DNA from 3 places in the Streptomyces sp. NPDC059452 genome. Region 3 is predicted to be linked to each of the others. Evidence: riboswitches for the same ligand, from Rfam matches in the RefSeq annotation. Region 3 holds a riboswitch; each other region holds the start of a gene.
What was found. A riboswitch is a leader RNA that binds a small molecule or an ion and turns the genes downstream of it on or off. The one in region 3 is predicted to bind thiamine pyrophosphate.
Positions count from the first base shown of each region.

Region 1: it holds a riboswitch for thiamine pyrophosphate, as region 3 does, so the genes downstream of both, thiO (glycine oxidase ThiO) here and thiC (phosphomethylpyrimidine synthase ThiC) in region 3, are expected to answer to the same signal.
Region 2: it holds a riboswitch for thiamine pyrophosphate, as region 3 does, so the genes downstream of both, ACFW9Z_RS13945 (thiamine ABC transporter substrate binding subunit) here and thiC (phosphomethylpyrimidine synthase ThiC) in region 3, are expected to answer to the same signal.

Region 1 is NZ_JBHYVE010000029.1:64,715-76,476, forward strand. Features, by position in the region: gene thiS (sulfur carrier protein ThiS) at 1-130, opposite strand, end outside; gene thiO (glycine oxidase ThiO) at 127-1,347, opposite strand; TPP riboswitch at 1,345-1,457, opposite strand; gene ACFW9Z_RS30095 (hypothetical protein) at 1,508-1,867, shown strand; gene ACFW9Z_RS30100 (NAD(P)/FAD-dependent oxidoreductase) at 1,878-3,122, shown strand; gene ACFW9Z_RS30105 (Rv2175c family DNA-binding protein) at 3,224-3,589, shown strand; gene thiE (thiamine phosphate synthase) at 3,671-4,321, shown strand; gene metF (methylenetetrahydrofolate reductase [NAD(P)H]) at 4,467-5,384, shown strand; gene ACFW9Z_RS30120 (hypothetical protein) at 5,433-6,452, shown strand; gene ACFW9Z_RS30125 (phytoene desaturase family protein) at 6,611-8,116, opposite strand; gene ACFW9Z_RS30130 (DUF4126 domain-containing protein) at 8,187-8,804, opposite strand; gene ACFW9Z_RS30135 (TetR/AcrR family transcriptional regulator) at 9,160-9,771, opposite strand; gene ACFW9Z_RS30140 (YhgE/Pip family protein) at 9,801-11,762, opposite strand, start outside.
Region 2 is NZ_JBHYVE010000008.1:148,396-160,157, reverse strand. Features, by position in the region: gene ACFW9Z_RS13975 (glycosyltransferase family 4 protein) at 1-465, opposite strand, end outside; gene ACFW9Z_RS13970 (hypothetical protein) at 515-1,789, opposite strand; gene ACFW9Z_RS13965 (sensor histidine kinase) at 1,932-3,194, shown strand; gene ACFW9Z_RS13960 (response regulator) at 3,188-3,856, shown strand; gene ACFW9Z_RS13955 (ABC transporter ATP-binding protein) at 3,920-4,942, opposite strand; gene ACFW9Z_RS13950 (ABC transporter permease) at 4,981-6,594, opposite strand; gene ACFW9Z_RS13945 (thiamine ABC transporter substrate binding subunit) at 6,732-7,835, opposite strand; TPP riboswitch at 7,917-8,033, opposite strand; gene rlmN (23S rRNA (adenine(2503)-C(2))-methyltransferase RlmN) at 8,135-9,241, opposite strand; gene ACFW9Z_RS13935 (phosphatidate cytidylyltransferase) at 9,353-10,438, opposite strand; gene frr (ribosome recycling factor) at 10,438-10,995, opposite strand; gene pyrH (UMP kinase) at 11,120-11,762, opposite strand, start outside.
Region 3 is NZ_JBHYVE010000003.1:111,682-117,015, reverse strand. Features, by position in the region: gene ACFW9Z_RS05855 (cupin domain-containing protein) at 1-33, shown strand, start outside; gene ACFW9Z_RS05850 (DUF5326 family protein) at 155-367, shown strand; gene ACFW9Z_RS05845 (IclR family transcriptional regulator) at 648-1,418, shown strand; gene ACFW9Z_RS05840 (SsgA family sporulation/cell division regulator) at 1,520-1,957, shown strand; gene ACFW9Z_RS05835 (YibE/F family protein) at 1,970-3,313, opposite strand; TPP riboswitch at 3,384-3,518, shown strand; gene thiC (phosphomethylpyrimidine synthase ThiC) at 3,511-5,313, shown strand.

The DNA.
Region 1 (11,762 bases), on a different contig from region 3:
CGCACTCGTTGACGGCGGCGGCGACCCCGGAGGGCGCGGCGGTCAGGGTGGCGACGAGGCGGTCCAGCGCGGTGCCCGCGTCGAGGGTGCGCGGCTCCCCGTTGACCGAGACGGATACCTGAGGGCTCATGCGGACTGCTCCTGGCGTACGGGTACGGGTACGGGGGCGGCGCCGACGGACGCGAACCGGCCCGGGGCGAACGGGCGGGCCACCTCGGGCAGCTCGCCGGTGGTCAGGGCCTCGGCCATCGCGTCGCCCGTGACGGGCGTCAGCAGGACGCCGTTGCGGTGGTGGCCGGTGGCGAGGAGAAGGCCGGGCAGGGCGGTCGGGCCGAGTAGCGGGGCGTTGTCGGGGGACGCGGGGCGCAGACCGGCCCGGGTCTCGGTGAGCGGCAGCTCGGTGATGCCGGGCACCAGCTCGTGGGCGTCGCGCAGCAGCTCGTAGACCCCGCCCGCGGTGACCGTGGTGTCCCAGCCCATCTCCTCGCTGGTGGCGCCGACGACCAGCTCGCCGTTCTCGCGCGGTACGAGGTAGAGGTGGCCGCCCCGGACGACGGCCCGCACGGTCCGGCTGAGGAAGGGGGCGTACGCCGGGGGCACGGTGAGCCGCAGGACCTGGCCCTTGACCGGCCGGACCGGCGGAACGACCTCCTCCGGGAGCCCCGCGAGCCGCCCGCTGAGGCTGCCCGCCGCCAGCACGACCTGGTCGGCCTCGACCCCCGTACCGTCACCGAGCACGGCCCCGGCCGCCCGGCCCCCGGCGACGGCGAGCCGCTCGGCGGGCGCCCTGCGGAACACCACTCCCGCCCGCTCGCACGCGGCCAGCAGCGCGGCGGCGAGCCGCCGCGGGTCCACCTGGTGGTCGCCGTCCACCCGCAGCCCGCCCCGTACGCCCGGTGCGAGCATCGGCTCCAGACGGCGGCACTCACGGCCGCTCAGCCAGACCGACTCCAGCCCCGAACGCTCCTGGAGGGCGTGCAGCTCCCGCAGATGCGCCCGGTCGTCCGAGTCCAGCGCGACGGCCAGCGTGCCGCAGGTACGGAAGCCGGTCTCACGGCCGCTCGCCGCCTCCAGCTCCGCGACGAACTCCGGATAGCGGGCGGCGGAGGCGAGGTTGAGGCCGAGCAGCAGCTCCTCGCCGTAGTGCAGTTCGGTGACGGCGGCCAGCATGCCCGCCGCGACCCGGGCGGCCCCGCCGCCCGGATCGGGATCGGCCACGGTGACGGCCAGCCCGCGCTGCGCCGCCCGCCAGGCGGTGACCAGGCCGATGATGCCGCCCCCGATGACGAGGACATCGGATCCTGAGCTTCCCCCCGGAATTCCGGAGGTCTTCCCCGAGACGCGCATGGGTGTCCAGCCCCTCCCTTCGCCGGCATGACCCGGATCAGGTTCGTACGGTCGGAGGCCGCCCAGCCTCCCTCTCAGCCCGGTGCGTCCGGGCTCCCGCGAGTGTTCTACCTTGGCCAGCCTAACCCCAGTCCCTCAACGCCCAGTAGGGAGCAGCCACGTGGCCCGTTCGCTCGACGGACTCGTCCTCTCGCCCGTCGCCGACCAGGCCCCCGGCCAGGTCGGCACCCGTACCCGCTTCACGTACCACGAGCAGGACGGCATGATCTGGGCCGATTACACGGGCGGTGACGTCGTCCGGGGCCATCTCGTCGGCACCCGCGAGGGGGACGCCCTCGACTTCCGTTACGTCCAGCTCAAGCAGGACGGAACGACCTCTTCCGGACACTGCCTCTCCACCGTCACCGACCTCGCGGACGGCCGGGTGCGGCTGGAGGAGCGCTGGGAGTGGGAGTCCCAGGAGGGCAGCGGGACGAGCGTGGTGGAGGAGCCGCTGCCTGACGACCAGTCAGATGAATAGACTGGTGCGCGTGAGCGAGCAGACGGAACACCACGCGGCGGGGCAGCGGACACGGAACGTCGTGATCGTCGGAGCGGGCATGGCGGGCGTACAGACCGCAGTCGCCCTGCGGGAAGCCGGTTTCACCGGCCCCGTCACGCTGATCGGAGCCGAGCCCCACCAGCCCTACGACCGGCCGCCGCTCTCCAAGGCGGTGCTGCTCGGGGCGGCCGAGGACTCCGCCTTCGACGTCGACTTCGAGGCGCTGGACATCACGCTCCGCCTCGGCCTGGACGTCACCGCCCTGCGCGCCGCAGACCATCTGCTGGAGACGGCCGAGGGACCCGTCCCGTACGACGTCCTGGTCCTGGCGACCGGAGCGGAGCCCATCACCCTGCCCGGCACCGAAGGCGTCCGGGGCGTCCATCTGCTGCGCACCCTGGACGACGCCGCCCGGCTGCGCCCCGTCCTGGAGCGGCGGCACGATGTGGTCGTCGTCGGCGCGGGGTGGATCGGCGCCGAGTTCGCCACCGCTGCCCGCGCGGCCGGTTGCGCGGTCACCGTCGTGGAGGCCGCCGCCCGCCCGCTGGCCGGGACCCTGCCCGCCGAGGTCGCCGCCCCGATGGCCGACTGGTACGCGGAGAGCGGCGCCGCACTCCTCACCGACGCCCGGGTCGAACGCGTCGAGGAGTCCGCCGTGATCCTCACGGACGGCCGGACGCTGCCCGCCGGGGCCGTCGTCGTCGGCATCGGCGCCCGCCCCGCCACCGGCTGGCTCACCGGCTCCGGCGTCGAACGCGGCCCGGACGGCTCGATCACCGCCGACGCCTCCCTGCGCACCTCCCTGCCCGATGTGTACGCGGTCGGGGACTGCGCCTCCTACCCCTCCGCCCGCTACGGCGAGCGCCTGCTGATCCACCACTGGGACAACGCCCTCCAGGGCCCCCGGACCGTCGCCGCCGCGATCCTGGCGGCGGAGTCCGGCGATCCGCTGCCCGTCCACGACCCCGTCCCGTACTTCTGGTCCGAGCAGTTCGGCCGCTTCGTGCAGTACGCGGGCCACCACGCCCACGCCGACACCCTCCTGTGGCGCGGCGACGGCTCCGAGGCCACCTGGTCGGTGTGCTGGCTGCGGGCCGGAGCCCTGGTCGCCGTGCTCGCGGTGGGCCGCCCGCGCGACCTCGCCCAGGGGCGCAGGCTCATCGAGTCGGGGGCGGTGCTCGACCCGGAGCGGGTCGCCGACCCGGCCGTACCCCTGAAGTCCACCGCCCTCTGAGGCCCACCGCCCTTGGAAAGGCCGGGTCTGAAAGGCCGGGCCGACCCCCGTACGGTCGGCCCGGCTACCGGCTGTCAGTCCTGGATGGCACGCTTGTCCTTGTGACCGAGATTGACGCAAAGACCGATGCTCTCGTCCCCGCCTGGCTCCACCTCCCCGACATCGCCGAAAAGCTCGGTGTCGAGGTGACGCGTGTACGGCAGCTGGTCAAGGAAGGCCAGCTCATCGCCGTACGCCGTGGTGAGAACCGGACGCTTCAGGTGCCTGCCGCCTTCATCGACGGCGACAAGGTGGTCAAGGGCCTCTCCGGCACCCTGACCCTCCTGAAGGACGACGGCTATTCCGACGAAGAGATGCTGGAGTGGCTCTTCACTCCCGACCCGACCCTGCCCGGCACCCCCGCGCAGGCGCTGAGCGAGAATCGCGGTACGGAGGTGAAGCGCCGCGCCCAGGCGCTCGCCGTCTGACCGATACGACCGGAAGCGGCGTACGGGCCCCGCGTGCAGCGCGTGGCCCGTGCCCCGCCACGACCACGGGGGGACTCCACCATGCCCACGCCTCGCGAGCAGCTGTCCGACGCCCGGCTCTATCTGTGCACGGATGCCCGTAAGAGGCAGGGCGACCTCCCCGCCTTCCTGGACGCCGTGCTCTCCAGCGGGGTCGACATCGTCCAGCTCCGCGACAAGGGCATGGAGGCCGCCGAGGAGCTGGAGCACCTCGCGGTCTTCGCCGACGCCTGCCGGCGCCACGGCAAGCTCCTCGCGGTCAACGACCGCGCCGATGTCGCCCACGCCATCGGCGCCGACGTCCTGCACCTGGGCCAGGGCGACCTGCCGGTGGGCGCCGCCCGCGCGATCATCGGCGCCGACCGGCTGATCGGCCGCTCCACGCACGCCGAGTCCGAGGTCGACGCCGCCGTCGCCCAGGAGGGCGTGGACTACTTCTGTACGGGGCCCTGCTGGCCCACCCCCACCAAGCCCGGCCGCCACGCCCCCGGCCTCGGCCTCGTGCGGTACGCCGCCTCCCTGGAGCAGCCGCGCCCCTGGTTCGCGATCGGCGGGATCGACGCGGGGAACCTGGACGAGGTGCTGACGGCCGGGGCCCGCCGGATCGTCGTCGTCCGGGCGATCACCGAGGCCATCGACCCGGCGGCAGCCACCGCCGAGCTGGCAAAGAGGGTCCGGGCGCACGCGCTCTGAGCAGCCCTTTTCCGCCCTCTGCGGAGGTGCGGCACCGCACCGCATTTCACGGGATTGTCCAAGGGGTGGACAACAAACCGGCGAAACGAGACAAAATCCCCCGCTCTGGTTGGGGGAGTGTCCACCCCCTGGTTAACCTCCCCATATGGCCCTTGGGACAGCTTCCACCAGGACGGACCACGCACCCACGGTGCGTGACCTGCTCGCGACCGGCAAGACCTCGTACTCCTTCGAGTTCTGGGCGCCCAAGACCGAGAAGGGCGAGCGCAACCTCTGGAACGCGCTGCGCCGCGTCGAGGCGGTCCGCCCGAGCTTCGTCTCGGTGACGTACGGGGCCGGCGGCTCCACCCGTGCCGGGACGGTGCGGGCGACCCAGCAGATCGCCGCGGACTCCACGCTCACCCCGGTCGCCCACCTCACCGCGGTCAGCCACTCGATCGCCGAACTGCGCAACATGATCGGCCAGTACGCCGACGCCGGGATCAGGAACATCCTCGCGGTCCGCGGCGACCCGCCCGGCGACCCGATGGGCGAGTGGGTCGAGCACCCGCAGGGCGTGAAGTACGCGGCCGACCTCGTCCGCCTCATCAAGGAGTCCGGCGACTTCTGCGTCGGCGTCGCCGCGTTCCCCGAAATGCACCCGCGCTCCACCGACTGGGAGACGGACATCGGCCATTTCGTGGACAAGTGCCGCGCCGGGGCCGACTACGCGATCACCCAGATGTTCTTCCGGCCGGAGGAGTATCTCCGGATGCGTGACCGGGTGGTCGCCGCCGGTTGCGAAACGCCGGTGATTCCCGAGGTCATGCCGCTCACGAGTGTGAAGCAACTGGAAAGATTCTCCCAGCTCAGCAACGCGACCGTGCCCGCGCCGCTGAAAGAGCGGATCCTCGCGGTCAAGGACGATCCGGCCGCTGTACGCTCCCTTGGTATCGAGTTCGCAACGGAGTTCTGCGCGAAGCTGCTGTCCGAGGGTGTGCCCGGGCTCCACTTCATCACGCTCAACAACTCGACGGCAACGCTCGAAATCTACGAGAATCTCGGACTGCACAAGCAGTCGTGACCGGCCGTACCCGCCCCCGAGCGGCTGCGGCCGCAGGAGGGGGCGGGCGTGGGCTGGACGGTCCTCTACATCGCATTCGGCTTGGTGGCGCTGTGGCTGCTGGGTGAGGTACTGCTGCAGTACAAGGCGCGGCTGCGCTGGCGGCTGCTCGCCTTCATCGGCTTCCTCACCGTGGTCATCGGGGTCCCGATCGGCTCCCGCGCGGTCATCGTCGTCGGCACGCTCGCCTTCGCCACCGGCCAGACCTTCGTGACGCTCTCCTTCCGGCGCGGCTTCTCCACCGGCTGGGCCATAGGCGGCAGCCCGGGGGAGAGCCGCCGACGCAAGGGCGGCGGCGAGCGTGCGGCCGCCAAGGATCCCACGCTGGAGGTCTCGGACCTGGAGGTCTCGGATCCCGGTACCGAGCAGGGCACCGCCCCCGGCACCGGCTCGGGCTTCGATTCCGCCACCGACCGGGGATTCGACTCCGGTTACGACCCCGGCTTCGATCCCGCCTTCGCCCACGTCGGGGCCCAGAACGCCGCCTCCGACCCCGCCACCTCGGTGTACGAGCCGCTGCCGCTGCCCGACGACACCGGCCAGTACGGCGTGTACAGCGATTCCGGTTACGGGGCGGACAGCTCCGGCCGGGGCGGCCAGGACCAGCGGCAGCCCGAGGCGGACCCCTCCGCGCAGCCGCAGTTCGCCGCGTACGACCCGTACTCCGGCTACGACCAGCAGCAGACCCAGGACGGCTACGCGGGGCCCTACGACTACGGGACCGGCCAGCAGAGCTACGCCGCCTACTCCGACCCGTACATCGGCACGACCAACGGGTCGGCGCCCTACAGCGGTTACGACGCCTACGGCAACGGCAACGGCTTCGACAGCCAGGGCGGGCAGCAGAGCTACGTCGACCCCTACGCCCAGAACTACGGCACGGACGCGTACGGCACCGACACCCCGCCCGGGGGCGTCTGGGTCCCGCAGCAGCGGGACGCCGAGCAGTACCCCCCGATGCCCCCGGAGCAGCCCGCCCCGTACAGCAACGGCTACGACACCGGCCAGAACGAGCCGTACCGCTACTGAACTGACAGCGGTTTCGGCACGTCACCGGCGAGGCGCGAGCACCGGTGAGGCGCGGCCGGACCGCTCACGGCGGAGGACGACCGGTGCGGCCCCGCTCCCCGGCGCGGGACGCCGGGGACACCCGCCCCTCCTCAGCGCGAGCTACCGGCGCCCCCTCCTCAGCGCGAGCCGCGGAAGTCGTCGCCCTCCACCACGAGTCCGGCCACCAGCGTCCCCGACATCCCGGCGTGCGCGAGCCCGCCGCCCGGGTGCGACCAGCCGCCCGCCAGATACAGCCCCGGCAGCCGGGTGAGGTTCCCGGGGTGCAGATACGCGCCCGCCGCCCCGGCCAGCGCGGGCGGCGGCACCGCACCGCCCGCCGCCCCCGTCTCGGCCTCGGTCTCCGCCGGCGTACGGACCTCCGTGCGCAGGACGCGCTCCCGCAGCCCGGGAACGGCCGCGGCGGCCCGCTCCACCAGAAGGTCCGCGAACCGCTGCCGCACCGCCGGGTCCGTCCACTCCACTGGACCCTGCGGGGCCACCACCGCGCTCAGCGTCACCGCCTCGTGCGCCTCGTCGGGGCGGGTCGCGGGGTCGTCGGGGCGCAGCACCGTCACCGTCGGGTGCGCGGCGACCCGGCCCCCGAACACCGCCTCCTGCTCCGCCGCCCCGTCGGCGCTGTGCACCACCGTCCGGTGCACCGCGTCCGCCTCCCGGCCCCCGCGCAGCGACAGCAGCACCGTGAACCGCCCCGGCACCGCCGCACCCGCCCGGACCGTCACGTCATCAGCGCCCCACACCTGCTGACCCGGCACCAGACCGGCGTGCGGCCGGACGCCCAGCACCACCCGGTCCGCCTCGGCCACCTCACCGCCCGCCAGCTCCACCCCCGCCGCCCGGCCGTCCTTCTCCACCACCCGGACCACCTCGGTACCGAAGGCGAAGGCCACCCTCCGGGCCACGCACCGCTCGTACACCGCCCGGGCCAGCTCCCGCATCCCGCCCATCACGTACCAGCTGCCGAAGGTCTGCTCCATGTACGGCAGCAGCGCGGCGCTCGCCGGGGCGGTGCGCGGGTCGAGGCCGTACGAGAGCGCGTACCCGTCGAGCAGGGCGGCGAGCCGGGCGTCCGCCAGCTCCCAGGCGCCGATCTCCGCCACGGTGGACGCCTGCCGGGTGCGCAGCAGCCGCCGCTGTCTGAGCGCGGGATACGGGTCGCGCCCCAGCACCTGGTGGTCCGCCCGTAGCGGCTCCTCCAGCAGCGGCCGCCGCGACCGGTCCCAGGCATCCCGGGCCCGCTCCAGGAACCCCGTCCACCGCTCCCCGGCACCGGCCCCGAGCGCCGTGTCCAGGGCGGCGGCCACCCCGGCCCGGGAGGCGTTGGGCAGGGACACCGCCGTGCCGTCCGCGAAGAGATGGCGGCTCGCCGGGTCGACCTGGGTCAGCGTGACGGACTGCTCCAGGGACTCCTTGCCGGTCTTCACGAACAGGTCCCGCTGGACGGCGGGCAGATGCAGCAGCCCGGGGCCGGTGTCGAAGACGAAGCCCTCGTGCTCATGGCGGCCCAGCGAGCCGCCGTAGCTCGCGGAGCGCTCGTACACCGTCACCTTGTCGCCCGCGACGGCGAGCCGGGCGGCCGCCGCCATGGCGCCCGTCCCGGCGCCGATCACCGCAATTCGTGCCATGCCGGTGACTTTAGCGACCGCCACTGACAGTCCGGCCGGGAGGCCGGGGCCCACCGACTCACAGCTCAGCTCAGCCGGGAGGCCAGGGCCCTTCCGCGCCGGCCAGGCGTTTCTCCTCGCGGCGCTGGGCCCGGCGGCGCAGGAAGCGGCGGATCCGCGAGGCCAGGAAGACCACGAGGACGATCCCGAGAAGCAGCAGCACCCCGGCGATCACGGCCGCCGCCACCGGATTGAATATGGCGAACGTGACGATCCCGGCCACGCCGAGGTCCTCGACGATGCTCATCCCGATGTTGCTGAACGGCTCCGGGGAGGTGTTGACCGCCATCCTCGTACCGGCCTTCACCAGATGGCTCATCAGCGCCGTCGACCCGCCGATCGCCCCGGCCGCCAGCTCCGGCAGCGAACCGCTCTCCCCGGCGAGCAGCGCGGCGATCACCGCCCCGGCCACCGGGCGGATCACCGTGTGCGCGGTGTCCCAGACCGAGTCCACGTACGGGATCTTGTCGGCCACCACCTCGCAGAGGAAGAGCACACCGGCCACGATCAGCACATCGGTGCGCTGCATCGCGGCGGGCACCTCGTCGGAGACGCCGGTCGCACCGAAGATGCCGAGCAGCAGGACCACCGCGTAGGCGTTGATCCCGCTCGCCCAGCCGCTCGTGAACACCAGAGGGATTATCGACACGCAGGAGATCGTAGCGACCCCGCTTTTCGGCCGGGTGGTGCCGGGTGCGCAGCCCTGAGTACCCGTACCTAGGCGGTGGGATGAGTAGCTGCGCGGATAGGCCTGGACCTGCGGGGAGGGAAGAGTGGTGACCACGGAAGGGGCGCGGCGCCCGGACCGCCGGCACGGGGCGGCGGAACGGCGCGGCCCCTGACGGAACGGGGGTGCACGACGTCGGGACCGGGGGCCACGGGGGACATACGGGGCCACGGGGAACGGGTCCGGCGGATGCACGGAAGACGCCGGTCCGGTGGAGTTCGCGGGGGATGCGAACTCGGCCGGCCGGCGTCTTCGTGTTTTCCGGGAGCCTTGGCCCTCAGTGCCCGCTGACCCGCCCGTGCAGCAGCAGGGACAGCGCCGAGTGGACCTCGTCGATCGAGCGCTCCGGCTGGAACGCCTGCCAGTCCAGCGCCGCCACCAGCACCATCCCGACCAGGGCCGCGGCTGTCAGCGGGATGTCGATCTCCTCGCTCAGCTCACCGCTGCGCACCGCCTCGCGCAGCACGCCCTCGACGACCGCGACGGCCTCCTGCCGGACCACCAGGAGCGTGGACTGCCAGGCGCGGTTGGTGCGCCAGAGCTCGGCCACGTACAGCTGGGTGAAGGCCGGGTAGCGGTCGATGAAGGCCAGTCCGGCCCGGATCATCGCGTCCAGCGCCTCGACCCGGGTGCCGCCGCGCTCCTCGGACTCCTCGGCGGCCGCCCGCAGCGAGGCGGTGAGCAGCCCGACGCCGTGCCGGAGCAGCTCCTCGAACAGCTCGGTCTTGCTCTTGAAGTTGTAGTAGACCGTGCCCTTGGCGACCCCGGCCCGCTCCGCGATCTCGTCCACGGTGGTCGCCGAGAAGCCCTGCTCGGCGATGAGGGTCACCGCCGCCTCGTAGAGCCTCTGCCGGGTGGCCTGGCGACGCGTGGTGCCACTGCTTTCCATGAGGCCGATTCTCCCAGCTTCCGGCGCGCTCACAGGCTCAGCTCCGGGTGCAGTCGGCTCAGGCTCCACACCTGCTTGCGGCGGGCGGTGAACGTGGTCAGGGCTAGCGCGCCCACGGTGAAGGCCGCCAGTACCGCGCAGCCCAGCCAGACCGGGCCGAGCGGGCCGCCGGTGATGAGCCGGCGCAGCCCCTCCACGACGTACGTCATGGGCAGGTACGGGTGGATCGCACCGAAGAAGCCGGGGCTGGTCTGGACGGGGTACGTGCCCCCGGCCGAGGTCAGCTGGAGCATCAGCACGACCAGCACCAGGATGCGTCCCGCCGCGCCGAAGCAGGCGTTGAGCCACTGCACGATCGAGGCGAAGCAGCAGGTCACCAGGGCCAGGAAGGCGACCGTCCCGGCCGAGCGCTCCATCTCCAGACCCAGGCCCCAGTGCAGGACGGCCATCAGGGCGCCGACCTGGAGGATGCCGATGGCGGCGACCGGGAGCCATCCGGCGAGGGCGATCCGCCAGGCGGGGGCTCCGGTGGAGAGCGCCCGCCTGTTGAGCGGTTGGATGATCATGTAAGCGACCATCGCGCCGACCCAGAGGGAGAGCGGGATGAAGTACGGGGCGAAACCGGTGCCGTAGTTGGGTGCCGCGTGAAGGGACTTGGAGGCCAGCTTCACCGGGTCGGCCATGACGTCGGTGCGGGCGTCGCGGTCCTTCTTCTCGTAGTCCGGGATCTTCTCCGCGCCGTCGTGCAGGCCCTGGGCGAGCTCTGCCGAGCCGTCGCCGAGCCGGAACAGCCCGCCGTCCAGGTTCTCGGCGCCCGTCTTGAGCTTGCCCATGCCGGTGTTGAGGTCGGCCGAGCCGGTACGGGCGTTGCCGAGGCCGGCGTGCAGCGCCACCGCACCCTTGGCGACCTTCTGGGCGCCGGTGTTGAGGGCGTTGACGTCCTTGACGGCCTTCTCCAGGTCGGACTCCAGGTCCGGCGCGCGCTTCGACAGGTTCTCGGCCTGCTTCTGGAAGGCGGCCAGATGGCCGCTGAGCGTCTTCAGTTCGCCGCTCTGGCTGGTGACCAGCTTGCTGATGTCGGCGGCCGTCGTGGCGACGCCGGACGCCGTCTCACTGGCCTTCTTCAGCGCGGGGCAGGACGCCTCGTCGGGCTCGTCCGCCTCTTCGCACCGGGTGCGGTACACCTCGCCGAGTTCGTCGGCTGCGGTGCGGGCGTCGGTGGCCGCCGTCGGGGCCGCGGCCACCAGCTGGTCGAGGCTCTCGCGGGTGGTCTTCGCGCCGTCGGCGGCCACGCGGGCGGCCTCCCCGACGCTCTTCCCGTTCTCCTTGAAGTACGTGAAGAAGGGGCGGGCCTCGCCGGCGGCGCCGTTGACCTTGTCGGCCAGGGCCTGGGTGCCGCCGGCCACCTGACGGGCACCGGAGGCGACTTCGCCCGCACCCGTGTTCAGCTTGACGATCCCCTCGGAGAGCCGTTCGCTGCCCGCCTTGGAGTCCTTGAGGCCGTCGGCGAGCTCCTTGGAGCCCTTCTTCGCCTTCGAGATGCCGCCCTTGAGGTCGTCGGCGCCCTTGGCCGCGTCGGCGGTCTTGTCGTGCAGATCGGAGAAGTTGATGAAGATGCGGTCCAGGAAGCCCCGCGAGGCGTTGGTGGAGGCGGCGTTGCGCACCTCTCCGAAGACCGTCTTGGAGATCTGCCCGACGATGTAGTTGTTGGCGTCGTTCGTCCGCACCTGGAGCGCGCCCGTCTCGGGGGAGTCCCCGCCGCTGGACGCGATCTTCTTGCTGAAGTCGGACGGCATCGTCAGCGAGAGGTAGTACGTCCCGTCCTCGACGCCCTTGGCGGCCTCGGCGTCACTCACCTCGTGCCACGCGAAGACGTTGGAGTCGAGCAGCTTGTCACTGATCTCGTCGCCCGCGTTGACGCGCTTGCCGTCGTTCGTGGCCCCCTTGTCGTTGTTGACCAGGGCGACGGGCAGCTTGTCGAGGTTCCCGTA
Region 2 (11,762 bases), on a different contig from region 3:
GGCGGCTATGGGGGCGCGGGTGGCCGGGCCGAGATAGGTCACCGCGTCGGTACGGGCCCCGATGCGCCGGAGCAGCGCCCGGCTCCCCGGGGTGCGGGCCCACCAGACCTCGTGCCCGTGCGTGGTGGCGACGGCCCGACGCACCCCGGTCTCCCGCCGCAGCCGCGCCGCCATCAGCCCGAGCGGCGCGGCGGCCCCGAACCACACGCTGTCGCAGCCGTGGCGGCGGGCGAGCTCCACGGCCCGGCCGGTGACGCGCGGGGTGGGCAGGAGCATCCGGGCGGGGTCGCGGACCACCGGGTACGGCAGACCGGCGTCATGGGCGGCCGCCCCCGGTTCGGCGGAGGTGTACACGACGACGGAACCGGCGGGGAAGCGTCCGGTCATGGCGTGGACGAAGGTCTCGATCCCGCCCTGGCGCGGCGGGAAGTCGTTGGTGACGACGAGGGTACGGCGGCGGGTCATCGCGTTGCCTTCTTCTGTACGCGTACGGGGGCGGATGCGCGGCGGACAGTCATCGCGGCGCCTTCTTCCGCACGCGCACGGGGGCGAGAGCGGAGGGACCGACCGGCCTCCGCCGCACCGCCGCCGCCCACACCGCGAGGACCAGCGGGTGCACCAGGTACCCGAACCGGGTCGCGGGCAGGAACGCGATGGCGAGGAGCAGCCCGAGCGCGAGCCGCAGCGCGGCGTCCGGGGCCGTGGCCGGAGGCCGTACGAGCAGGGAGACCACGACCAGAAGGGCGCTCGCCCCGAGCAGGAGGAGGGCCAGGGTGCGGCCGCCCGGGACATGGGTGGCGAGCAGATGGCCGGGGAGCGGGCTGGCAGCGGAGGACACCGCGTCGGTCAGGCCGAGGGGGAAGGCCACGACATGGGCGTAGAAGGCCCCGGGATCGCGCAGGGCGGCGGGCAGGACGAATGCGGCGGCGGTGAGAAGGGCGACGAGCGCGCACCGCAGGGTGGCACCGGGCCGCCGCACCGCTCTCGGAGCACCACCCGACCGCCCAAGCCCTCCCCGTACCGCCCACGAAACGCCGCGCCCCTCCCCTGCCGAAGCCGCCGCGAGCAGAGCCAGCACCACCGGCAGCGCGGGCCAGGCCGTCCACTTGAGCGCGGTGGCGAGCCCGATCCAGAGCCCCGCGCGCCCGGCCCTCCCCCGGCCCGCCTCCGCAAGGCCGAGGCACATCAGGCCGACCACCGGCAGGTCCACCCCGCCGACGGCGAGCGGCAGCGCAACCAGCGGGCAGGCGGCGAGCCACATCAGCGGCCCACGCCGGGCCCCCGCCGGAAGGGCGTACGCGACCGCAGCGAGGAAGGCCGCGCCCATCCACAGCCGGGGGTCGGTGAACGGCCCGGCCCCGGCCACCGCTTCCGGAATCCCGAACACCGCCATGCCGGGCAGATACGGGGTGAAGTCCTCGGGTATCAGGGGGTGCGCGGAGTACGGCGTGCCGTCCGTCAGCAGGAGCGCGGCCGACCGGGCCACGACCGTCACCTCCAACTGCGCCCGGTCCAGGGCGAGGAGGACCACCAGCGGCAGTGCGACCGCGCCGGTGACGGCGACCGCGCCCACGGTCCGGACGCGATGTCCGCGGGCCGCGAGCACGGCGGCCGCCGCGTAGCCGAGCGCGCCGGTGACGCCCCAGACGCGGTGCGGGCCGAGGGAGGTGAGGGCGGCCAGGGCCAGGGAGGCCGCCGCGCAGAAGCTCCACCAGCCGGGGCCGCCGGGCAGCCCGAAGCGTTCCGGCAGCCGCTGGTCGGGGGTGGTGGGAAAAGCCGTGATCGCCATGTATCCGAGGCTAGGAACGGCCCGCTCACGGATCGTCACACCACCGTCCGGTCTTCCGGGTCAAACCGCGGTATGACACGGCCCCGCGAATTCGCACCGTGGTCCGATGCTTCCGCCCCGGGCGGTGACGAAGAATCGCCGTATGACACGCACCATCGGGGAGACCGGAACGGCAGCGACCGCCGCCGGGACCCCGCCACCGGAACGGGACCTGCGGCAGCGGCTGCGGCGCTGGACGTCGGCGCCCTCGTACGCCGCGCTGACGGGGGGCGCGCTGACGCTCTACGCCGTCGTGGAGCTGATTCTCGTACCGGGTTCGGCGATCACGGCGTTCGGGGTGCTGGTGTGCACGGCCTCGTTGACGCTGCGGTCCGTCCGGCCCACCGTGGGGTTCCTGAGCGTCGGCGCGGCGCTGCTCAGCTTCGGCACCGACGGCAATATGGCCCATGCGACGGTGGCCGGTCTGCTGATGGGGTGCTACACGCTGGGGCGGCACCGGGTGCAGCACCCGGCGGTGCTCGTCCTGACCGGTTCGCTCGCGGCCCTGACCGTCAACCTGGTGCACATCGACCGCTGGACCCGGGACGGCTCCCCCGCCCTTCCGGCGCTCCAGGGCGCCGACCGGTTCAACCTGGGGCTGTACGCCGAGACGCTGGTGCTGACGGTGATGATCCTGGGTGCGGTGAGCGCGGGTGACGCGGTACGGGCGCGCGAGGAGGCCCGGCACACGCGGGCCGCCGCCCAGTCGCGGCTGCTGGCGATGGAGCGGCGGCAGGCGGCCGAGGCGGAACGGGCGGCGATCGCCCGGGAGTTGCACGACATGATCGCGCACTCGGTCTCGATGATCGCGGTGCGGGCCGAGAGCGCCACGTACACGACACCGGACCTCTCACCACCGGCCCGGGACGCCTTCCAGGAGATCGCGGGCACGGCGCGGTCCTCGATGGCGGAGCTGCGACGGCTGCTCGGGGTGCTGCGCACCGGCGCCGACGCCCCCGTCCTCACCGCCCCGCAGCCGTCGCTGGCCGCGCTCGGTGAACTCCTCGACCAGCACCGGGCGGTGGACGGTTCGGCGGAACTGCGCGTCAGCGGCGAGGAGACGCCGCTGCCGGCGTCCTGGGAGCTGTCGGCGTACCGGATCGTGCAGGAGGCGCTGACCAATGTGCGTCGGCACGCGCCGGGCGCGCACGCGGTCGTGGAGATAGACCACCGGCCGGGGCTGCTGCGGGTCCGGGTCGGAGACGACGGTCCGGGTCCGCCCGCCACCCGGGCGGCGGAGCCCGTCGGACGCCCCGGTCACGGCCTGGTGGGCATGGGCGAGCGGGCCGCCCTGCTCGGCGGCAGACTCACCACCGGCCGAGGTCCGGCCGGCGGCTTTCTCGTGGAGGCGGAACTTCCGTGGTGATCCGAGTGATCGTCGCCGACGACCAGGCGGTCGTACGGACGGCGTTCTCCAGCCTGCTGGACACCCAGGACGACATCGAGGTGGTCGGCGAGGCGGAGGACGGTGAGCAGGCGGTCCGGGTCGCGGCCGAACTGCGGCCCGATGTCGCGCTGCTGGACATCCGGATGCCCCGGCTCGGCGGGATCGGGGCGGCCCGCGAGATCGTCACCGCCTCGGGCGGGGCGACGAAGGCGCTGATGCTGACGACGTTCGGCCTGGACGAGTACGTGTACGACGCGCTGACGGCGGGCGCCAGCGGCTTCCTCCTCAAGGACGCGACCTTCCCCGAACTGCTGCACGCGGTACGGGTGGTGGCGGACGGCCACGCGCTGCTCGCCCCCGAGATCACCGGGCGGCTGATCTCGGAGTTCACCCGGCAGCGGGTCAGCGCGCCGCCGGTCCGCTCGGTCGAGGGGCTGACCGCGCGCGAGGCGGAGGTGCTCGTCCTCATCGCGCAGGGCCTGTCCAACGCGGACATCGCCGCCCGGCTGACCATCACCGACCACACGGTCAAGACGCACATCAACCGGCTCTTCGCGAAGATGGGGCTGCGGGACCGGGCGCAGGCGGTGATCCTGGCGTACGAACTGGGGCTGGTGGTGGCGGGAAGCCGCGCCCCCTAGGGCCTGTCGTCAAACTGCCGCCTGCCGGGGCCCGCGAGCCCGGCATGATCCAGACGAGAGGCCCTACGCGCCTTCGAGCACCACCGTCTCCGCCGCGTCGAAGCGCACCCCCACCACCGCGCCCTCGTCCGGGGTGTCCCGCAGGGTGCACTCGGCCTCCAGCACCGGGGCGTTCTCGGGGGTCAGCCGCACGGTCACGTGGTTCCCGCGGAACGTGCGTACGCCGACCACGCAGCGGAGCCCGTCCTGCGGGGCGCCGATGAGCACCCCGGCGGGGCGGACCAGGACATCCACCTCGCCCTGGGGGGAGCCCGGGGGGACCGGCACCTTGCCCCAGGCCGTGGCGGCGGCGGAGCCGGTCACGGTCGCCGGGGTCACGTTGTCGAAGCCGAGGAAGCGGGCGACGAACGCGGAGGCGGGGTGCTGCCAGACGTCCAGCGGGCTCCCCTCCTGGGCGATCCGCCCGTCCCGCATCACGACGACCCGGTCGGCGAGCGCGAAGGCCTCGCCCTGGTCGTGGGTGACGGCGAGCACCGTCGTACCCAACTCCTGGAACAGGGTCCGCAGTTCGACGACGAGCCGTTCGCGCAGGCTGCGGTCGAGCTGGCCGAGGGGTTCGTCCAGCATCAGGAGCTTGGGGCGGGGGGCGAGGGCGCGGGCGAGGGCGACGCGCTGCTGTTCGCCACCGGAGAGGGCGGCGACCGCGCGGCGTTCGGCGCCGGGGAGGCCGACCAGCTCCAGCAGTTCACGGACCCGGCGCTCGGTCTCGGCCCGCCCGGTGCCGTGCATCCGCAGGCCGAAGGCAACGTTGGCGCCGACGTCGCGGTGCGGGAAGAGCTGGTGGTCCTGGAACATCAGGCCGAGGCCTCGCCGGTGGACCGGGATGCCGCTCTGGTCCTGGCCGGCCAGCAGTACCCGGCCGCCGTCCATGGGCTGGAGCCCGGCGACGGCCCTCAGCAGGGTGGACTTCCCGCTGCCGCTGGGGCCGAGCACACAGACGATCCGGTGGTCGGCGACCTCCAGGTCGACCGCGTCGAGGGCCGTCCGCTTCCCGAACCGTACGGTGGCGGCTTGCAGGCTCAGCATGTGCACCGTTCCCCGGCCATCGCGCCCTCTGCCATCGTTCAGAACTCCCCGGATCGGTCGGTACGGATACGTTCGAGGAGCAGCAGCGAGACCGCGCACACCAGCATCAGGATCGTGCTGAGGGCCATCGCCTGCCCGTAGTTGAGCTCCCCGGACCGGCCCAGCAGCCGGGCGACCGCGACCGGCAGGGTCGGGTTGTCGGGCCGGGCGATGAAGACGGTGGCGCCGAACTCCCCGAGCGACACGGCGAACGCGAAGCCTGCGGCGACCAGCACCGCCCGCCGCACCAGCGGCAGATCGACCTCGCGCCAGGCCCGCAGCGGGGAGGCTCCCAGCACGGCGGCGGCCTCGCGCAGCCGCTCGTCCACCGCGCGGAGCACGGGGAGCATGGTCCGTACGACGAAGGGGACGCCCACCAGCGCCTGGGCCAGCGGGACCAGGATCCAGGAGGTGCGCAGGTCGAGCGGCGGCTTGTCGAGGGTGATGAGGAAGCCGAAGCCTACGGTGACGGCGGAGACCCCGAGCGGCAGCATCAGCAGGGCGTCGAAGCCGCGTACCAGCCGTCCCGCCCGCCGGGTCAGGGCGGCCGCCGCGAGACCGCCGACGACCAAGGCGATGAGCGTGGCGACGAACGCGTACTGGAGGGAGTTGCCGACCGCCTCCAGCGGCGGTACGAGGAAGGTCGAGCCGCTGCCCCCGGCGGACTGAAGGGCCTCGTAGTAGCCGAAGCCGTAACCCTCCGGACCGTCGAACGACCGCTCCACCAGCACACCGAGCGGCAGCAGGATCAGCAGCAGCGCGGTGAGCAGCACCCCGCCGAGCAGCGCCCACTGGCCGGGGCCGTGCGGCCGGCGGGAGGTCTGCGCCGGGTCGACGAGCTTCAGCGCCCGCTCCCGGCGGCGTACGGTCACGGCGTGCAGGGCGAGGATCGCGCCGACCGCCACGAACTGGACCATGGTCAGCACGGCGGCCGTCGGCAGGTCGAGGAGCTGGGCGGTCTGACGGTAGACCTCCACCTCCAGGGTGGAGTAGGCGGGGCCGCCGAGGATCTGCACGACACCGAACGAGGTGAACGTGAAGAGGAAGACCATCAGCGCGGCGGCGGCCACCGCCGGGCCGAGCGCGGGCAGGGTCACCCGCCGCCAGGCGGCGAACCGTCCGGCGCCGAGCACCCGGGCGGCCTCCTCCTGCCGCGGGTCCAGCTGCGACCAGAGGCCGCCGACCGTCCGGACGACCACCGCGTAGTTGAAGAAGACGTGCGCGAGCAGGATCGCCCACACGGTGGTGTCGAGCCGTACGCCCCAGAGCTCGTCCAGGAAGCCGCCGCGCCCGAGCAGCGCCAGGAACGCGGTGCCGACGACGACGGTGGGCAGCACGAACGGCACGGTGACGACCGCGCGCAGCACCTGCTTTCCCGGGAAGTCGAAACGCGCGAAGACGTACGCGCCGGGGAGGGCGATCAGCAGGGTGAGCGCGGTGGAGGCGAGGGCCTGCCAGGTGGTGAACCAGAGGACGTCGAGGATGTCCGGGCGGGCCAGCACCTCGCCGACCCGACCGAACTGCCACGCACCGTCCGTCTTCAGCCCGCGGCCGACGATCGCGGAGACGGGGTAGGCGAAGAAGACGGCGAAGAACGCGACGGGCACGGCCATCAGACCGAGCCGCACCGCGGCTCCGCGCCGCCCGCCTCCGCCGCCGAGCCGCACCGCCGCACCACGCCGCCCGCCTCCGCCGCCGGTCCGCGCGCCGCCGGGCACGGGTCCGGACCCGGCGGCCTTGGAGGTGCTGCCTACTTCACGACGAGCGAGTGCCACGACCGGACCCACTGCTCACGGTTGGCGGCGATCTTCTCCGGCGCCACCGTGGCCGGCTTCTCGACGGTCTCACCGAACTCCGTGAAGATCTCCGGCAGCTCGGCGTCCTTCACGACCGGGTTCACGAACATGTTCAGCGGCACGTCCTCCTGGAACGTCTTGCTGATCAGGAAGTCCAGGAGCGCCTTGCCGCCCGCCTCGTTCTTCGCGCCGTTCAGGAGTCCGGCGTACTCGGTCTGCCGGAAGCAGGTCCCGGTGGAGACGCCGGTCGGGGCCTCCTTGGGCTGCGGGTCGGCGTAGAGGACCTCGACGGGCGGGCTGGAGGCGTAGCTGACGACCAGCGGCCGGTCCGCCTTGGCCTTCTTGCCGCCCGCGGAGCCCGAGAACTCCTCGTGGTACGCCTCCTCCCAGCCGTCGACGACCTTGACGCCGTTGGCCTTCAGCTTCTTCCAGTACTCCTCGTAGCCGTCCTCGCCCTGGGTGGCGACGGTGCCGAGGAGGAAGCCGAGGCCGGGCGAGGAGTTCGCCGCGTTCTGGGTGACGAGGAGGTCCTTGTACGCGGGCTTCAGCAGGTCCTCGAAGGTCTGCGGGGGCGCGAGCTTCTTGTCGGCGAAGTACTTCTTGTCGTAGTTGACGCAGATGTCACCGGTATCGACGGGCGTGACGCGGTGCTTGTCGTCCTGCTCGGTGCCGTCCGCGACCCGGTCCAGGCCCTTGGCCTCGTACGCGGTGAAGAGGTCGTTGTCGAGGGCGCGGGAGAGCAGGGTGTTGTCGACACCGAAGAAGACGTCACCGCGCGGGGAGCCCTTGGTCAGGATCTCCTGGTTGAGCGCGGCACCGGCGTCACCGCTCTTGAGGAGCTCGACGGTGTAGCCGCTCTCCTTGGTGAACTGCTTCAGCACGTCTTCCGAGGCGTTGAAGGAGTCATGGGTGACCAGGGTGACGGTCTTGGAGCCGCTGCCCTTGGACGCGCCGGAGCCGGCCGGGGCGTCGTCGTCGGAGCTGCCGCAGCCCGCGAGGACGGTGACGCCGAGCGCCGCGGCGAGCGCGGTCGCGGCGTACTTCTTGGTGGTGTTCATGTGATTCCTCCTGGAGGTGACCAGGAAGAGACGCGGCCCCGCCCGCCCCCGGACGTACCGGAAGCGGGCAGGGCGCAACAGCTTGAGTAAGGTCCGAACTTCCTACCCGGAATGACCCGGGCGAGGTTCAGAGGGTCTGCGGCCAACCTGTCCTTGGTGCCGCACTCTCAGCGCTGTGGCGCTCCCCTGTCGGAATATGAAGTTGATTTCGGCCCAGGCTACACCGGCGGTTTTCGGCCTCGTCCGCCGGAGCGTCCCGGGACCGGTGAGGTGGCCGCTCCCGGCGCCCGTCGCGGCCCTCAGCGCTCGGAGGCCGCCAGCTGCCCGCAGGCCCCGTCGATCTCCTGGCCACGGGTGTCCCGGACGGTGACGGGCACGCCGTGGGCCGCGATGGCCTCGACGAACGCCTTTTCGTCCTCGGGCCGTGAGGCGGTCCACTTGGAGCCGGGCGTGGGGTTCAGCGGGATCAGGTTGACGTGCACCCGCTTGCCCTTGAGCAGCCGGCCGAGCAGGTCGCCGCGCCAGGCCTGGTCGTTGATGTCCCGGATCAGGGCGTACTCGATGGAGATCCGGCGGCCGGACTTCTCCGCGTACTCCCAGGCGGCGTCCAGCACCTCGCGGACGTTCCACCGGGTGTTGACGGGGACGAGGGTGTCGCGCAGCTCGTCGTCCGGGGCGTGCAGCGAGACGGCGAGGCGGCACTTGAAGCCCTCGTCGGAGAAGCGCAGCATCGCCGGGACGAGCCCGACGGTGGAGACGGTGATCCCGCGCTGGGAGAGGCCGAGACCGTCCGGCTCGGGGTCGGTGAGCCGGCGGATCGCTCCGACGACACGGTTGTAGTTGGCGAGCGGCTCGCCCATGCCCATGAAGACGATGTTGGAGAGCCGGGCCGGACCCCCGGGCACCTCGCCGTCGCGCAGGGCGCGCATGCCGTCGACGATCTGGTGCACGATCTCGGCGGTGGACAGATTGCGGTCGAGCCCGGCCTGCCCGGTGGCGCAGAAGGGGCAGTTCATCCCGCACCCGGCCTGGGAGGAGATGCACATCGTGACGCGCTCGGGGTAGCGCATCAGGACGGACTCGACCAGTGTCCCGTCGTGCAGCTTCCACAGCGTCTTACGGGTGGTGTCGTCGTCGCAGCTGATGTGGCGGACCACGGACATCAGGTCGGGGAACAGCGCCTCGGCGAGCTTCTCCCGGGATCCGGCGGGGATGTTGGTCCACTGCTCCGGGTCGTGCGCGTACCGCGCGAAGTAGTGCTGCGAGAGCTGCTGGGCGCGGAACGGCTTCTCGCCGGTCGCGGCGACCGCTTCCTTGCGCTCGGCGGGCGTGAGGTCGGCGAGGTGCCGCGGCGGCTTCTTGGCTCCGCGGGGCGCGACGAAAGTGAGTTCTCCGGGCTTAGGCATGGTTCATCCAGTGTCGCAGACAGACGGGTGAGGGCCCGCCGCCCTGTGGACAACGGACCCTCACTCGTAGAACGTGCAGGTCGGGCGTGGTGCGCGCCCTTGAGAGGACGCTCAGCCGGAGCCGACGAACAGGACCAGCAGCAGCCAGACCACCGGTGCGGTCGGCAGCAGTGAGTCCAGCCGGTCCATGATGCCGCCGTGGCCGGGGAGCAGGGTTCCCATGTCCTTGATCCCCAGGTCCCGCTTGATCATGGACTCGCCGAGGTCGCCGAGGGTGGCGCTGACGGCGACCGCGAGACCGAGCAGCAGCCCCTGCCACCAGGCGCCGCCGTCGATCAGGAACTCCATGCACAGCGCGCCCGCGACCATGGCGAAGGCCACGGCACCGAGCAGGCCCTCGCGGGTCTTGCCGGGGCTGATGCGGGGGGCGAGCTTGTGGGTGCCGAAGCGCCAGCCGACCGCGTACGCCCCGGTGTCGCTGACGACGGTGAGGATGAGGAAGGTCAGCACCCGCCACGGTCCGTCGTCCGCCGTCAGCAGCAGGGCGACGAAGGTGGCCAGGAAGGGTACGTAGAACGCGGCGAAGACGCCCGCCGTGACGTCCTTGAGATACCCCTCCGGGGGCTCGGTCATCCGCCAGACCAGCACCGCGAGCGCGGTCAGGGCCATGGCGACCCAGGCCCCCTCCGCGCCCCGGGCGTAGCCGGCGACGACCATCGCGGCTCCGCCGACGGCGAGCGGAACGAGGGGCGCCTTGATGCCCTTCTGCTCCTGGAGCCGGGAGGTGAGCTCCCAGAGGCCGACCACGACGGCGAGCGCGATCACACCGACGAAGACGGCCTTCACGATGAACAGCGAGGCGGCGATGACGGCGCCGAGCCCCACGCCGACCCCTATGGCGGCGCGCAGATCACGCCCCGCACGCTTCTTCTGCGGCGGGGACGGCAGCGGGGTGGACATGGGCTCCTGCGGCATCTCGTCACGGAACAGGGGGCCGCTGACGTGCGCGGCGTCCCTGTCCCGGTCTCCACGGCTCTGTGCGTCTCTACCTGCGTCGGGAACGTCCGGCACGTTGGGCATGGGCCGAGTCTGCTGGGCTTCATGCACATCGTAGGCGGGACCCGCCGGAGCGACCCCCATCTCGGGGGCACCCCGGTAACCGGCTCCCTGCGGTGCGCCCCAGGAAGAGTCGTTCATCAGACTTCGAGCAGCTCGGCTTCCTTGTGCTTGAGCAGCTCGTCCACCTGCGCGACGTACTTCGCGGTGGTGTCGTCGAGCTCCTTCTCGGCGCGGCGCACCTCGTCCTCGCCGGACTCCTTGTCCTTGACGAGCTTGTCGAGCGCTTCCTTGGCCTTGCGGCGGATGGAGCGGATCGAGATCTTGGAGTCCTCGGCCTTGGTCTTGGCGACCTTGATGTACTCCTTGCGGCGGTCCTGGGTGAGCTCGGGGAACGTCACCCGGATGATATTGCCGTCGTTGCTCGGGTTGACGCCGAGGTCGGAGTCGCGGATCGCCTGCTCGATGTTGCGCAGCGCGGTCTTGTCGAACGGCGTCACGACGGCCATCCGCGGCTCGGGCACCGAGAACGAGGCCAGCTGGTTGATCGGGGTCAGTGCGCCGTAGTAGTCCGCGACGATCTTGTTGAACATCGCCGGGTGCGCACGGCCGGTACGGATCGCGGCGAAGTCCTCTTTCGCGACGACGACGGCCTTCTCCATCTTCTCCTCGGCCTCAAGGAGGATTTCTTCGATCACCACGTGCTCCTGCGTGTCTTGTGTGGGCGCGGCATCGTCATCACCGTGCCCTGCGGGTCCTGCGTCGCGTCCTCACCTGCACGGTGTCCGACCGGCAGGCCGTTGTCCATCCTGGGGGGGGCCGTCAGGCCCGGGTGCTCTCGTCGCTGACGAGCGTGCCGATCTTCTCACCCTTGACGGCGCGAGCGATATTGCCCTCGGCGGTCAGCTCGAAGACGAGGATCGGGAGCTTGTTGTCACGGCAGAGCGTGATGGCGGTGGCGTCGGCGACCTTCAGGTCGCGCGTGATCACCTCGCCGTACTCCAGCGCGTCGAACTTCACCGCGTCGGGGTTGGCCTTCGGGTCGGAGTCGTAGACCCCGTCCACGCCGTTCTTCCCCATGAGCAGCGCCTCGGCGTCGATCTCCAGGGCGCGCTGGGCGGCGGTGGTGTCGGTGGAGAAGTACGGCATGCCCATACCGGCGCCGAAGATGACGACGCGCCCCTTCTCCAGGTGCCGTACGGCACGGAGCGGGATGTACGGCTCGGCGACCTGACCCATGGTGATGGCGGTCTGGACGCGCGAGTCAATGCCCTCCTTCTCCAGGAAGTCCTGGAGCGCCAGGCAGTTCATGACGGTGCCGAGCATGCCCATGTAGTCGGACCGGGCCCGGTCCATGCCGCGCTGCTGGAGCTCGGCACCGCGGAAGAAGTTGCCTCCCCCGATGACCACCGCGATCTGGGCGCCGTCGCGTACGACGGCGGCGATCTCGCGGGCGATGGTGTGC
Region 3 (5,334 bases):
GTGATGGTCGTCTTCTCCCCGCCGGAGGGCTGAACCCCGGGTTCCCTAAGGGTTCGATCAGGGGTCTTCAAGGGCTGCGGGGCCCCCGCCGGGGTGCCTCGCCCCCGTAGCATCGAGGCAGGAACCCAGAGAGACGAGGTAGATGGCGATGGCCGTGCGGGAGATAGTCGCGGGAATGCCCTGGTGGGTGAAGTGGATCGCGGTGCCCGTCATCGCGATCGTCGTGTTCGGCGGACTGATCGCCAGCGTGCTCAGCTTCGTGATCAGCCTGCTCTTCAAGGTGCTGATCTTCGTGGTGCTGGTCGGCGGTCTGGTCTTCGTCGTACGCAAGTTCATGTCCTCGTCGTCCTCGCGCGGCGACTGGTAGGCAACCGGTGGCAGGGCTGTCGCGGGCCTGTGCGGGATCGGGGGGCCGCACCGGTCTGCGGATTAGCCCAGCTGAGCTAAGTCCAGGAGGAAAACCCCCTCCTGCCGGAGGCGGCCGATACAGTGACATAACGCTGCCGCCATCTGGAATGTGACCTTCTGTCACCGAACCGACCGAGTGACCAGTGGTTTGTACGACAGTCGGTCGTTGGTGCGGCAGGCCCGTGGGGGCGGCCCCCACGGGAGGGCTGACGGCCCGTCACCATGCCTGGGGGTGACCTTTGACCACGGCATCGAGTCCCGCTGTCCCGACGTTGATCGGTTCGGTTCAGCGGGCGTTGAGGCTGCTGGAGGCTGTGGGCACCCATCGGGACGGGGCGCCCGCCAAGCAACTCGCACGCGAGGCAGGGCTTCCGCTGCCGACCGCGTACCACCTTCTGCGCACCCTCACCCATGAGGGCTACCTCCGCCGGGAGAACGGCGTCTTCCTCTTCGGTGCGGCCGCCGAGAACCTGACCGCGGCCCGGGGCCGCCGGGACCGGCCCGCCACCGTCACCGACTCTCTCGCGCACTGGCGGGACGCCATCGGGGTCCCGGTGTACTGCGCGGTCTACCGCGAGGGCGAGATCGAGCTCATCGCGGTCGCCGACGCCCCCGACGCCCCGGCGGTGGACGAGTGGGCCTCCTTCCGGGAGACCGGGCACGCACACGCGATCGGGCAGTGCCTTCTCGGCCAGCTCGACGAGAAGGACCGTGAGGACCACCTCGACCGGCACCCCGTCAGACCCCTCACTCGTTACTCAGTGCGAGATCGCGCGGCACTTCTGGAGCGGCTGCGGACGTTGCGGCGGGGTGAACCCGTCATCGAACGCCAGGAGTACGCACTGGGGACCGTCTGCGCCGCCATTCCCGTCACGGCCGGTGCCACCATTGCGGCCATGGCCATTTCCGTACCCCTGGACAGGGAAGAACGGTTGCTGCCCGCAGTCGAACAGCTACGTGGCGAAGTGGCGAGCCTCTTGCGTTCGTTCGTGTTCTCTATCAGTATCTGAAAAATCACTCCTTGTGATCTGCTATCGCGTGCACCACGATGGCGTCAATAGGGCCATGGGGGATCATTCCTGGCCAGTTTCATCTACTGCGGGGTTGAACGATGCGCGAGTCGGTTCAAGCAGAGGTCATGATGAGCTTCCTCGTCTCCGAGGAGCTCTCGTTCCGTATTCCGGTGGAGCTCCGTTACGAGGTGGCGGATCCCTACGCCATCCGGATGACGTTCCATCTGCCCGGCGATGCCCCGGTGACCTGGGCATTCGGTCGTGAGCTGCTGCTGGACGGGCTCAACAGCCCCAGTGGCGACGGCGATGTGCACATCGGGCCCACCGAACCCGAGGGTCTCGGCGATGTGCACATCCGCCTCCAGGTCGGCGCGGACCGTGCGCTCTTCCGGGCCGGTACGGCGCCGCTGGTGGCGTTTCTCGACCGGACGGACAAGCTGGTCCCCCTCGGTCAGGAGCACACGCTCGGTGACTTCGACGGGAACCTGGAGGAGGCGCTCGGCCGCATCCTCGCCGAGGAACAGAACGCGGGCTGACCGCCCGATGGCTCAGGCCTTGCGGCGCCGGCCCCGGCCGGTCCGTGCGGGCGCGGCAGCCGTGGACGAGGAGGTGCGGGCGCCCGGGCGGTCCGCGGAGACCACCAGCGCGGCCAGCACCGTCGTCACCGGCACCGAGGCGACCAGACCGATCGAACCGACCAGCGTCCGGACGATCTCCTCGGCCACCAGCTCGCTGTTGGCCACCGTCCCCACGCTGCTCTGGGCGATGGAGAAGAGCAGCAGGAGCGGCAGCGCCGCGCCCGCGTACGCCAGCACCAGGGTGTTCACGACCGAGGCGATGTGGTCCCTTCCGATCCGGATACCTGCCCGGTAGAGACCGCGCCAACCCATCTGCGGGTCCGCCTGGTGCAGTTCCCAGACGGCGGAGGTCTGGGTGACCGTCACATCGTCGAGCACACCGAGCGAACCGATGATGACACCGGCCAGCAGCAGACCGCTCATGTCGATGTCCGGGTAGAGCCCGTGGATGAGGCCGGTGTTGTCATCGGTGTTGCCGCTGAGGCTCGCCCAGCCGATGAACAGGGAGCCGAGCAGCCCGATCAGCAGCAGCGAGATCAGGGTGCCGATGACCGCGACGGACGTACGGGCCGTCACCCCGTGGCACATGTAGAGCGCCGCCAGCATGATGGCGCTGGCCCCGATCACCGCCACCACCAGCGGGTTCGAGCCCTGCAGGATCGCCGGCAGGATGAACAGGGTCAGTACGGCGAACGAGACGGCCAGCGCCACCAGCGCCATCACCCCGCGCAGCCTGCCCACCGCGACCACCGCCAGCGCGAAGATCGCGGCCAGCAGCGTCATCGGGATCTTCCGGTTCACATCGGTGACGGAGTACTGGAGGTCGCGGGGCGCGTCGGGGGCGTACGCCACGACCACGCCCTGGCCCTCGCGCAGTTGGCGTGGTGCGTCCGGCTGGATCACCTCGACGAACTGACGGCCCTTGTCGTCGCCGCTGGTCACCTCCACGGTCGCCTTCTTGCACTCGCCCTCCTGCTCCGCGACGGCCTTGCGTCCCGAGGGGGTGGAGGTGTCGCCGGTCGGGGGGACCTGAGCGGCGTTGACGTCCGCGCAGTCGACGTTGACGACCTGGACGACCTTGCCGTCCTGGGTCTGCCGGTCGAATCCGACACCGGTGCGCTCGTGGTCGGGGACGCCACCGGGCCAGAACGCGATCAGGCCGACGACGACCGCCGTGGCGAACGGGATCAGTACGGCGGCGATGACCTTGCGCAGGTGTTTGGAGACCGGGGCGGCGGGTCCGTGGCTGTGCGTGTGGCCGTGGCTGTGGCCCTGGGGCGGCTGGGGCGCGGGGTCGCTTTGGGGGGAGGTCACGGGGCGATCATCGCAAGAACGGGTGGGCCCTCTGGTCAGCTCGCCGGAAAGGACGCTAGCGTGGAGGCACCTTTGCACACGCGGGAGCTCGGAGCACCGGGCTGAGAGGGCGCTGACCGCCGTACTTCCTGTACGGGACACGCTGCGCCGACCGCCGAACCTGTTACCGGGTAATGCCGGCGTAGGGAGTAGGTCTCATGACCACAGCGGACGCACGCACGCCTGCCTCGAAACAGAACGACGGAACGCCGGACGGCACTCCGAACGACGAGGCCGGGAAGTCCATCGGCTGGCACAAGGGGTACGTCCAGGGCTCCCGCCCGGACCTCCGGGTGCCGGTCCGACAGGTGCACCTCACCAACGGCAAGGACGTGACGCTGTACGACACGTCGGGGCCGTACACCGATCCCGCCATCGACACCGATGTCCGCCGTGGCCTCGCGCCCCTGCGGGAGAACTGGATCATCGCCCGCGGTGACACCGAGGAGTACGCGGGCCGGCCGGTCCGCCCCGAGGACGACGGGCTCAAGCACACCTCGCCGCGCGGCGGGCTGCGCAACCTCGACGCGGTCTTCCCCGGCCGCCCGCGCCAGCCGCGCCGCAGCCGCGACGGACGGCCCGTCACCCAGCTCGCGTACGCCCGGCGGGGGGAGATCACCCCGGAGATGGAGTACGTCGCGATCCGGGAGAACGTCGAGGCCGAGACCGTACGCGAGGAGATCGCGGCGGGCCGGGCCGTGCTGCCCGCCAACGTCAACCACCCCGAGATCGAGCCGATGATCATCGGCAAGCGGTTCCTGGTGAAGGTCAACGCCAACATCGGCAACTCGGCCGTCACCTCCTCCATCGAGGAGGAGGTGGACAAGATGACCTGGGCGACCAAGTGGGGCGCCGACACGGTCATGGACCTGTCCACCGGCCGCAACATCCACACCACCCGCGAGTGGGTGCTGCGCAACTCCCCCGTGCCGATCGGAACGGTGCCGCTCTACCAGGCGTTGGAGAAGGTGGACGGCCGAGCGGAGGAGCTGACCTGGGAGATCTACAAGGACACGGTCATCGAACAGGCCGAGCAGGGCGTGGACTACATGACGGTGCACGCCGGAGTGCGTCTGCCGTACGTCCCGCTGACGGCCCGCCGCAAGACCGGCATCGTCTCGCGCGGCGGCTCGATCATGGCGGCCTGGTGCCTCGCGCACCACAAGGAGTCGTTCCTCTACGAGCACTTCGAGGAGCTCTGCGAGATCCTCGCGACGTACGACGTCACCTACTCCCTCGGTGACGGGCTGCGCCCCGGTTCGATCGCGGACGCCAACGACGAGGCCCAGTTCGCCGAGCTGCGCACGCTGGGCGAGCTGAACACGATCGCCAAGCGGTTCGGCGTACAGACCATGATCGAGGGGCCCGGGCACGTCCCGATGCACAAGATCAAGGAGAACATCGACCTCCAGCAGGAGATCTGCGAGGAGGCGCCGTTCTACACGCTGGGCCCGCTGACCACCGATGTCGCGCCCGCCTACGACCACATCACCTCGGGCATCGGCGCCGCGATGATCGCCTGGTGGGGCACGGCGATGCTCTGCTACGTCACGCCCAAGGAGCACCTGGGGCTGCCCAACCGGGACGACGTGAAGACGGGCGTGATCACCTACAAGATCGCCGCCCACGCGGCCGACCTGGCCAAGGGGCACCCGGGCGCGCAGGAGTGGGACGACGCGCTCTCCGACGCGCGGTTCGAGTTCCGGTGGGAGGACCAGTTCAACCTGGCCCTCGACCCGGACACGGCCCGGGAGTTCCACGACGAGACGCTGCCCGCCGAGCCGGCGAAGACGGCGCACTTCTGCTCGATGTGCGGGCCGAAGTTCTGCTCGATGAAGATCTCCCAGGACATCCGCCGTCAGCACGGCGGTTCGCAGGAGGAGATCGAGGAGGGCATGGCGGAGAAGTCGAGGGAGTTCGCGGCGGCGGGCAACCGGGTCTATCTGCCGATCGCCGACTGATGCGACGCGTCGGCGACTGAA